Regions from separate parts of the Streptomyces sp. A5-4 genome, predicted to be linked through region 2. Evidence: riboswitches for the same ligand, from Rfam matches in the RefSeq annotation. Region 2 holds a riboswitch; the other holds the start of a gene.

Region 1 (4,793 bases), 1.2 Mb from region 2:
CGCTCCCGGCCGTTGACCGAGGCCAGGTCCCCCATGATCTGGACGACCTTGCCGCCCTTGACGGTCCTGCCAAGGAATTCGCAGGCCTTTTCGCCGTACGAGACGTTGTTGGCCCGCACGATCATCGCGACCTTGCCCTTCTCGGGGGCCACGTCGACGGCGACGACAGGGACGCCCTTGCGCTCGGCCTGGTCGAGCCCGGCGGATATCGCGGCGCTGTCGAGCGGAGCGACGACCAGTCCCTTCACACCCTGGTTGAGCTGGTTGTTGATGTCGGTGATCTGCTGGGCGGGGTCGCTGTTGGAGTTGACGGTCTTGAGCGCGTCGACGTCCTCGGACTTGGCCATCTTGGGCACGTAGTCGTTGTACGACTGCCAGAACGGCGAAGTCAGCAGGGGCAGGATCACGCCCACCTTGCCGCTGCCGTCGCCCTTGGCGGTGTCCGCCCGCATGTCCTTGGTGCTGCCGCACGCGGCGAGCGCGAGGGAGGCACAGGCCGCCAGGGCCACCGTGCGTGCCGCTCTTGTCCTGTTCCCCACTGTCCTGCCAGTCATCAGACGGCTCCTCACCGAAGGAAAGCATTGGGTGCGCGACCGGGTCCCGAATCGGGCCGCGCCGAATATTTATCAGACCTTTCACCCCCTCCGACACCCCTCAGAGCCCATTTTCACGAGAAAAACGGTCTATTGGTCCGATGACTTGCACGGTTAGACTGCCGCGACGTCGAACGCCGGGAGGGGCAGAAGTGAGCATCGCGGAGGACGTAACGCCCGAAAAGGGATCGGTGACGCAGCGTGCCATCGAACAGATCAAGACGATGATCGGCGGGGGCCTTCTCGTACCGGGCCAACGCCTGCCCACCGAGCGGGACTTCGCGGCGAAGCTGGGCATATCCCGCGGCTCGATGCGCGAGGCCGTCCGCGCGCTGACCACGCTCGGGGTGCTGGAGGCCCGGCACGGCTCGGGCATCTACGTCACCCAGCTGGAGGCCGTGGACCTGCTGGAGACCTTCGGGATCGTCGCCGAGATCTCCCCCAAGCCCCGGCTCGCGGAGCTCCTGGAGGTCCGCCGGATCCTGGAGTCCAGCGCGACCGCGCTCGCCGCGGCCCGGATCACCGACGCGGACCTGGCCGAGGTCGAGAAGCAACTGGCCGCCATGAACGCCACCGAGGAGGCCGAGGAGTTCCTCGCCGCCGACATGGCCTTCCACCGCGCGATCGCCCGCGCGGCCGGCAACGACGCGCTGGCGGCGATCATCGACGGGCTCTCCTCACGCACGTTCCGCGCACGGGTACGCCGAGGCCACCAGGAGGTGGGAGCCTTCGGCCGGACCCGCGAGGAGCACCGCAGAATCTTCCGCGCCCTGGCGGCCCGCGACCCGGAGGCGGCGCGGGTGGCGGCGGCGGCACATGTGGGAGCGGTGGAGGAGTGGCTGCGGGAGCAGCTCGACTGAGGGGCCGGCCCGGCCCGGCCGACCACGAGCCGAACCCCGCCGGAACCGAATCCCGGCCGAATGCGCGCCCCGGACCTGACAAAAGGCCCCCACTCCAGTGGGGGCCTCGATGGTTCCGCAGCTTGAAACGTTCCTGCATGCAAGCCGCGCGGTGGGGCGGGTGGGACTCGAACCCACGGCCGACGGATTATGAGTCCTTTGGGAATCTTGGCGGCCCTTGCTCCTCTGCTCTGATTTTGGACGTTTTCCCAGTTCAGAGTGCGTGCCGTGCGCTGGTGCTCTGGAGCCTTTGTCAGTCTGTTCCTGTCCTTGCGTCCCCAATGTGTCCCCAACGAGTCCCCTTGGGGACGGGCGGAGTGGTCCGGGGACGATCGCGACAGCTCGGAGCGGGTAGCCGAACCTCCCCGCAGCGGATTTGCCTTCCAACGCGCAGAGGCTCCGCCCCTGAACTGGGGCGGAGCCTCTGCGGCCATTCATACAGGCCAGACATCCCGCCACTCTACCCGGCAGATCCTCTCTACTCCAGGGTGAGCTGTATGGAGTTGGGCGGCTGCGGCTTCCGGCGCGCTGTGTGGAGGATGAATCCCCCGCCAGGGGGTTCGATCCTCGTCGCCTTCAAGAAGCGCGCGGCCTGCTGACGCGCCCACCCTTCCTTCATCGCCTCGAAGACCGCCCCGGCGGGGTCGAGGTGCACGACGTTCGGGGCCAATACAAGCCGGGCTGACCCTGGAGCCTCCGTCACCACAAGGCTGTTGTAGCCAACGCAACATTGTTGCGGCAGTCATTCAGATCCCAGGTCGCCGCTTTGAGTGGACGCTCGGTCAGCGACTTCCGCAGGACGTCAACCAGCAGTAACGGCAGGCGCGTTAGGTCATCGAGTGTTGCATTAGGCGCAATTCATCGCGTTTTCGGTCCAGTCCCGCAGACGCCGCCAGGCCGTCACCCCGCTGCAGCCCACCAGCTCTGCGGGAACATCCCGCCAGCTCACACCCTTGCGTAACACGTACACGACGCCCCGCAGAGCAGCCCGGTCATCGGTCGGCAACCGCCCCGGATACCGGTGCCGCCGGGGCGGTCGAAGCGGCAGCAGCGGGGCTATGCGTTCCCACAGGGCATCAGGCACAAGATCAGCAGACACCCACCAAATCCTGCCGACACAACGCCCAACCACGGGGCCACCACACCGATCTCGCGTGCGGCGCCGCCAGGTCCTCCTGCCTCAAACGGGCACGGCCGCCGGGGCCTGTCGGGATACGACAGAGAAGCGGGTGCGCACGCGGGGACGCCGAGGCCGGACGAACGGCCTCTTCGAGACGTATCCGCTGGGTACGCCGATGGACCGCCGACGGCGGCGTACCGGTGACCGGCTCGCCGCGCACTGCCTCCCCTCCGGACTGTGACCGTCGGTCCAGGAATTTCACCTGCCCAACCGCCCGCTGGCCGCGGACGACAACCGCCGGTCCGGAATTGCACCGACCCCGGAGTGCGCTACTACTGCTACTCGGGCCAGTGTGCCACGGGCGATCGGCGGCCATGCGGGTGAGCGCGTGTGGCCTGGATGACACACCAGCCATCCTTGAGCGCCACTGTCGCGTCGGCTGGGCTCGGCCGGCGCGGGACGCGCACTTCCGACCGAGCGTTGGTCCAGACCTATTGAGGTTGGTCTAGTCCTCTTAACGTTCCCTTCATCTTTTCAGGGAGCCAGCCCGTCGGATGTGCGCACGTCGCGGGCCAACCAGCGTCACCTTTGCGCATGTTGATCCACGTTGTGTCCTGACATCCTCCCCTCCCCAGGAGGCACCACGCCGTCCCCCATACGTACGAGAGCGATCCTTCTCGCATCCGGCGCCGCAATCGCCGGACTGCTGGTCGGCGGCCTCTCGGCCGGCGTCTCGCACGCCGCCGACAACGAGTCGTGTCGCCCCGACGGGCTGTACAAGACGGCCGGCGTCGACGTCCCGTACTGCTCGGTCTACGACTCCGAGGGCCGCGAGAAGATGGGCGCGGACCACCAGCGCCGCGTCATCGGCTACTTCACCGGATGGCGCACCGGCAAGGACGACACCCCCGCCTACCTCGCCAACAACATCCCGTGGTCCAAGGTCACTCACCTGAACTACGCCTTCGCCCATGTCGGCGGGGACAACAAGATCTCCGTGGGCACGATGGTCTGGGAGATGGCGGGCGACTACGCCTGGAACGCCGCGAAGGGCCAGTACGAGATGGGCGACACACTCACCTCGCTGATGTACGACAAGTTCAAGGCGGCCTCTCCGTACGGCGCGAGCAAGTCCAACACGGCGCTGCCGAAGAAGGCCGTGGACGTGACTACGGAGTTCACCGAGTTCAAGCTCGGCGACTCCAACTACCCGATCACGCCGAAGATCAAGATCACCAACAACACCCGGACCACACTGCCGGGCGGCCCCGAGTTCCAGTTCGACTACGCGATCTCGGCTCCGAACAACGCCTCGGATCAGTCCGGATTCGGCACGAAGGTGATCAGCAGCGACCACACCGGCAGCAACGTCGGTGGTCTGAAGGGCGACTTCCACCGGGTCTCCCTCAAGCTCCCGGCGTGGCAGGCGCTGGCACCGGGCGCCTCGGTCGACCTGGCGTTCAACTACTACCTGCCGGTGTCCACGCCCTCCAACTGGACGGTGAACATCTCCGGCACGACCTACGCCCTCGCCGGCGACCTGGCGCGCGGCACCACGGTGGTGGAGCCTGGCACCACGACCCCGCCCACCACTCCGCCCACCACTCCGCCGACAACTCCCCCCACCTCCCCTCCGACCACGCCGCCTCCGGGCGGCACCTGCACCAACCCGGCGTACGTCGCGGGTCAGGTCTACAACAGCGGCAACGCGGTCTCGCACAAGGGCCACAACTGGAAGGCCGGTTGGTGGACGCAGAACGAGGAGCCCGGCACCACCGGTGACTGGGGCGTCTGGAAGGACCAGGGCGCGTGCTGACCCCCGGTCTGCCCGCTTGGCGGTTGGGTCGGCGGCGAGTTTGCGGGCGATCGTGAGCCAGTCCACGCCGGCGAGTCGTAGGTCAATGGCGTCCGAGCGGCGGCGCGCGATGGCCGCACGCGCGGCTTTGTCGGGGCGGCCCACGGCGGGGGTCCTTCACAGCTCGGGTGCGCCCCCGCGCCCATTCCATGATCGCACTTCACGGAGAGGTTTCCGTCGGGCCGTCGGCAGGCAGCCCTGTCGCAGCAACGCCGCCTGAATCAAGCTCCGTTGAGGTGCGCGCTGCTACGTCGAACGCGGAGACAGCGCCCAACGGAACACGCCGGAGGCGCGCGGACCTCTGCCCTACTTGGCCATTCCGACGC
Region 2 (4,793 bases):
GACGGCCCGCCGCGATGTCGCGGATCGCTCGTTCGACCGGGTCGAGGGCGAGGTCCTCGACGTTGTCGGTGCTGTACCAGGTGGGCAGGGCAGTGGTCATGCTGCAGCTCCTTCCAGGGCGGGCCGCACGCTCGTACGCGAGCGTTGCCACCAGTCGTAGGCACCCCAGAGGACGAGGGCGAGGTAGACGACGTACACGAATCCGGAGAAGGCCAGTCCGCTGTTGAAGGCGAGCGGTACGCCGACGAGGTCGACCAGCAGCCAGGCGAACCAGAACTCGACCAGGCCGCGGGCCTGGGCGACCATCGCGACGAGTGTGCCGACGAAGATGTACGCGTCGGCCCAGGGGCTCCAGGACAGCGACGGGTACAGGGTGAAGAGCCCGCCGACGGCGAGGGTGCCCGCGACCGCCGCGGCGACCAGCAGACCCCGCTCGCGCCAGGTGGCGAAGCGGACGGCGATCGAACCGTCCTGGGCCTGCTGCCTGCCGCGCTGCCACATCCGCCAGCCCCACAGGGCGACGCCGATGACCAGCAGCTGCTTGCCGACGCCGCCGCTGAGATTGGCCGAGGAGTACGCGGCGACCAGGATGACGCCGGACAGGAACTGGGCGGGCCAGGTCCATATGGAGCGGCGCCAGCCGAGCGCGAGCGCGATCAGGCCTATGGTGTTGCCGATCATGTCGGACCACATGATGTGCTGTCCGAAGGCCGTGAAGGCCTCGCTGTTGAGCCAGGAAACGGCGCTCACTTCACGGTCTCCTTCCGGTCCGCGCCGAGCAGCCGCTCGACATACTTGGCGAGTACGTCCACTTCGAGGTTGACCGGGTCGCCGGCCTGCTTGATGCCGAGCGTGGTCAGGGCGAGCGTGGTCGGGATGAGGCTGATGGTGAAGTGGTCGGCTCCCGCGTCGACAACGGTGAGGCTCACCCCGTCGACGGTGATCGAGCCCTTCTCCACCACATAGCGGGAGAGGTCCGCGGGGAGCGAGACCTTGACGATCTCCCAGTGCTCGGAGGGTTCGCGGCCGACGATGGTGCCGGTGCCGTCCACATGGCCCTGGACGAGGTGTCCGCCGAGGCGCCCGCCGAGCGCCATGGGGCGCTCCAGGTTGACGCGCGAGCCGACGCCGAGGGCGCCGAGGCTGGAGCGCTTCAGCGTTTCGGCCATCACGTCGGCGGTGAACTCACCGTCCCCGAAGTCGACGACGGTGAGACAGACACCGTTGACGGCGATGGAGTCGCCGTGCTTCGCGCCTTCGGTGACGACGGGGCCGCGCAGGCGGAAGCGGGAGGCGTCGCCGAGGTTCTCGACGGCGGTGATCTCACCCAGTTCTTCGACGATTCCGGTGAACACGCTCAGCGCTCCTTCGGGGTGGCAGTGATACGCAGGTCGGGGCCGATGCGGACGGTCTCGGTCACATCGAGCCGCAACGCTTCGGTGAGGGTGGTGATTCCGGCGTCGCCGAGGGCGGCGGGGCCCGCGCCGAGAAGGACCGGGGCGAGGTAGCCGGTGACGGTGTCGACGGCGCCGGCCGCGACGAAGGCTCCGGCGAGCGTCGGGCCGCCTTCGAGGAGTACGGACACGACACCGCGGGCGTGCAGGGCGGCGAGCAGCGCGGGGATGTCCAGGCCGGTCGCGGTGCGCGGCAGCCTCAGCACGTCGGCGTGCGGCAGGTGCCCCGTGTCGGCGTCGTCGGCCACCGCGATCAGTGTGGGCGCGGCGTCGTCCAGGACGCGGGCGCCGGGCTTGACGGCGGTGGCGGAGGTGTCGACGACGACGCGCAGTGGCTGGGTGGCGCCCTCGATGCCGCGGACGGCGAGGTGCGGGTCGTCGGCGCGCATCGTGCCGGAGCCGACGACGACCGCGTCGGCCTCGGCGCGCAGCCGGTGGACGTCGGCGCGGGACTCGGCGGAACTGATCCAGCGGCTGGTGGAGTCGGCGGCGGCGATCCGGCCGTCCAGCGTCGCGGCGTACTTCCAGCGCACGTGCGGCCGTCCGCGGCGTACGGAGGTGAGCCACGCGGCGTTGCCGACCTCGGCCTCGGCGGCGAGCAGGCCCTCCCGGGCCTCGACGCCGGCCGCGCGCAGGGCGTCGCCGCCGCCGGTGGCCTGCGGGTTCGGGTCGCCGACGGCGTACCGCACGCGGGTGATTCCGGCGGCGATCAGCGCCTGGGCGCAGGGGCCGGTGCGGCCGGTGTGGTTGCAGGGTTCGAGGGTGACGTACGCCGTGCCGCCGCGGGCCCGCTCGCCCGCTGCCCGCAGGGCGTGCACCTCGGCGTGCGGGCCGCCCGCCCGCTGGTGGAAGCCTTCGCCCGCGAGCTGCCCCGAGGCGTCGAGGACAACACACCCGACGACCGGGTTGGGACTGGTGAGGCCGAGTCCGCGCGCAGCGAGCTCAATGGCTCGGCGCATGGCCTGTTCATCGGCTGCGGCTCGGGTGGCCACCGGTCTCCTGCCTTTACGGGGCACGGACTCCGGGGCCTGTCAATGACGACAGAAGAACGGGAACACCACTGGTCGGAGACGGCGACACCAAGGCCGGAAATACGGATCGCCCGTGGGACGAAACGCCGACAGCGGCGTACCGAAGACCTGTGAGGGCCCGCCGCGCACTGCCTCCCATCCGGACTTTCACCGTCGGTACAGGAATTTCACCTGTTCAACCGGTCACTGGAGGTGACCGGGTCGCGGACTATAACCGCCGGTTCGGAATTACACCGACCCCGGAGTGCGCTGCTATTGGTACACGGCCAGTCTGCCACGCCTGATCGACGGCCATACATGAACGACCTGTGGCCTGGCTCACACGGGCGCCCCGCGGTGTGCACGCGGCGGAGGGCCGGGTACTGGATCAGTAGTGGGCCGCCCGCGGGCACTCGATGCCCGGCGGCCCCCACGGCCGGCGCCCGGCGGCGGACACTTGGCCCTTGCCGTCGCCGGGTCCCGGGCGGGGCCGCCCGGCGGGTCACCCGGCCCCAGGGGCGAACACATCGTCCTGGGCCGCGTCCCTGGCCGTCAGCAGCGCCCCGCGCAGCACCGCCCCGTCGCCCAGCTCCCCCGCCCGTACCTCCGTGCGCAGCGGCGAGAACCCGGCCAGCCGGTCGGCCACCCGGTCGGCCAGCGCCGCGCCGCCCGCGTGCCCGATCTCGCCGCCCAGCAGGACGCAGCCGGGGTCGAGGACCGCGGTGACGGCCGCCACCCCGACCGCGAGGTGCTGGGCCAGCGCTTCGAGGAGGGGGGCGCCGCGCGAGCCCGCGGCCAGGGCGGCCCGCACACCGGCCGCCGCCGAGGTTCCGCCGTCCGTCTCGATGCCGTGCCGCACGGCGAGTTCGGCGACGGCGGCGGCGGACACCAGGGAGTGGAAGCCACCGTCGCAGCCGGTGGCCGAGGGCAGCCCGACGGTGCCGGGCACCGGCAGGAAGCCGATCTCGCCCGCTCCGCCGGAGGCCCCGCGGCGGAGCCTGCCGTCCAGGAAGAGGGCCGCGCCGACCCCGTGGCCGAGCCAGAGCAGTACGAAGGTGTCGCGGTCACGGGCCGCTCCGAGCCGCTGCTCCGCCACGGCCGCGAGGTTGGTCTCGTTCTCCACGAGCACCGTGGCCGGGAGCCGTTCCTGCAGGGCGGCGACCAGCCTGCGGTGCCAGGCGGGCAGCCCGGTGGTGTCGCGCAGCTCGCCGGTGGCGGGGTCGATCAGCCCCGGGGCGCCGATGCCGACGCTGTGCAGCCGCTCCGCGCCGGCCCGGCGGACGGTGCGTTCAAGGAGCGCCACGGCCTGTTCCACGGCGGGCCCTGTGCCGGTGGCGTTCTCGTCGATCGGCAGGGTCGCCTCGGCGAGGGTCGTGCCGAGCAGATCCGCGACCACGACGGTGACGCCCCCGGTCCGGACGTCGAGCGCGGCGAGATGCGCCCGGTCGGCCACGATCCCGTACAGCCGGGCGTTGGGCCCGCGCCGCTGCGCGCCCGCCTCGCCCACGACCGTGATGAGGCCGGAGCCCTGCAGCCGCTCCACCAGGTCGGCGATGCTGGGGCGGGACAGCCCGGTGAGTTTCTTCAGCTGTCCTGCCGTCAGTGGCCCCTCGTCCTGGAGCAGTCGAAGGGCGGACCGGTCGTTGATGGCCCGGGCGGTGCTCGGTGATGCGGGCATGCCACGGATCCTCTCAGATTTATTTCACCTATTTATCAGGCAGGGTTCCTGATAGTTTACGGCCGCACGTGGGACGGGCCGGGCGGGACAGGGATCGGGGAGGGCGGGGACGTATGGCAGGCGAGAAGGTCTTCAGTCAGCAGCAGTTGAGGCAGGCACGGATCGCCGTGGCCGCCGTCTTCTGTGTGCACGGCGCCGTCACGGGCAGCTTCGCCACCCGGATCCCGTGGATCGCGGACCACGCGTCGGTCGGCGCGGGACAGTTGGGCCTCGCGCTCGCCTTTCCCGCCATCGGCGCCTCGGTGTCGATGCCACTGGCCGGGGCGATCAGCCACCGCTTCGGGGCGCGCACCGCGCTGCGCGGGCTGCTCAGCCTGTGGACCCTCGCGCTGGCCCTGCCCGCACTCGCGCCCAATCTGCTCACCCTGTGCGCCGTTCTCTTCGTGTACGGCGCGACGGCGGGCATGTCGGACGTGGCGATGAACGCCCTGGGTGTCGAGATCGAGAACCGGCTCGACCGGTCGATCATGTCGGGGCTGCACGGCATGTGGAGCGCGGGCGCGTTGATCGGATCCGCCGCGGGCACAGTCGCCGCCCATCTGGGCAGCGACGCCCGGCTGCATCACATGCTCGCCGCGGCAGCCCTCACGG

What was found. A riboswitch is a leader RNA that binds a small molecule or an ion and turns the genes downstream of it on or off. The one in region 2 is predicted to bind FMN.
Region 1: another riboswitch for FMN. It lies ahead of ACLLJJ_RS10185 (transposase); the one in region 2 lies ahead of ribD (bifunctional diaminohydroxyphosphoribosylaminopyrimidine deaminase/5-amino-6-(5-phosphoribosylamino)uracil reductase RibD).

Annotation. Positions count from the first base shown of each region.
Region 1 covers NZ_CP178591.1:2,213,104-2,217,896, forward strand. Annotated here, with positions in the region: gene ACLLJJ_RS10175 (sugar ABC transporter substrate-binding protein) at 1-554, opposite strand, end outside; gene ACLLJJ_RS10180 (FadR/GntR family transcriptional regulator) at 752-1,453, shown strand; partial or broken gene ACLLJJ_RS10185 (transposase) at 2,361-2,591, opposite strand; gene ACLLJJ_RS10190 (hypothetical protein) at 2,722-2,853, shown strand; FMN riboswitch at 2,825-2,944, opposite strand; partial or broken gene ACLLJJ_RS10195 (chitinase C-terminal domain-containing protein) at 3,613-4,428, shown strand.
Region 2 covers NZ_CP178591.1:1,024,092-1,028,884, forward strand. Annotated here, with positions in the region: gene ACLLJJ_RS04665 (bifunctional 3,4-dihydroxy-2-butanone-4-phosphate synthase/GTP cyclohydrolase II) at 1-100, opposite strand, end outside; gene ACLLJJ_RS04670 (nicotinamide mononucleotide transporter family protein) at 97-750, opposite strand; gene ACLLJJ_RS04675 (riboflavin synthase) at 747-1,355, opposite strand; gene ribD (bifunctional diaminohydroxyphosphoribosylaminopyrimidine deaminase/5-amino-6-(5-phosphoribosylamino)uracil reductase RibD) at 1,358-2,413, opposite strand; FMN riboswitch at 2,607-2,737, opposite strand; gene ACLLJJ_RS04685 (ROK family transcriptional regulator) at 2,967-4,142, opposite strand; gene ACLLJJ_RS04690 (MFS transporter) at 4,256-4,793, shown strand, end outside.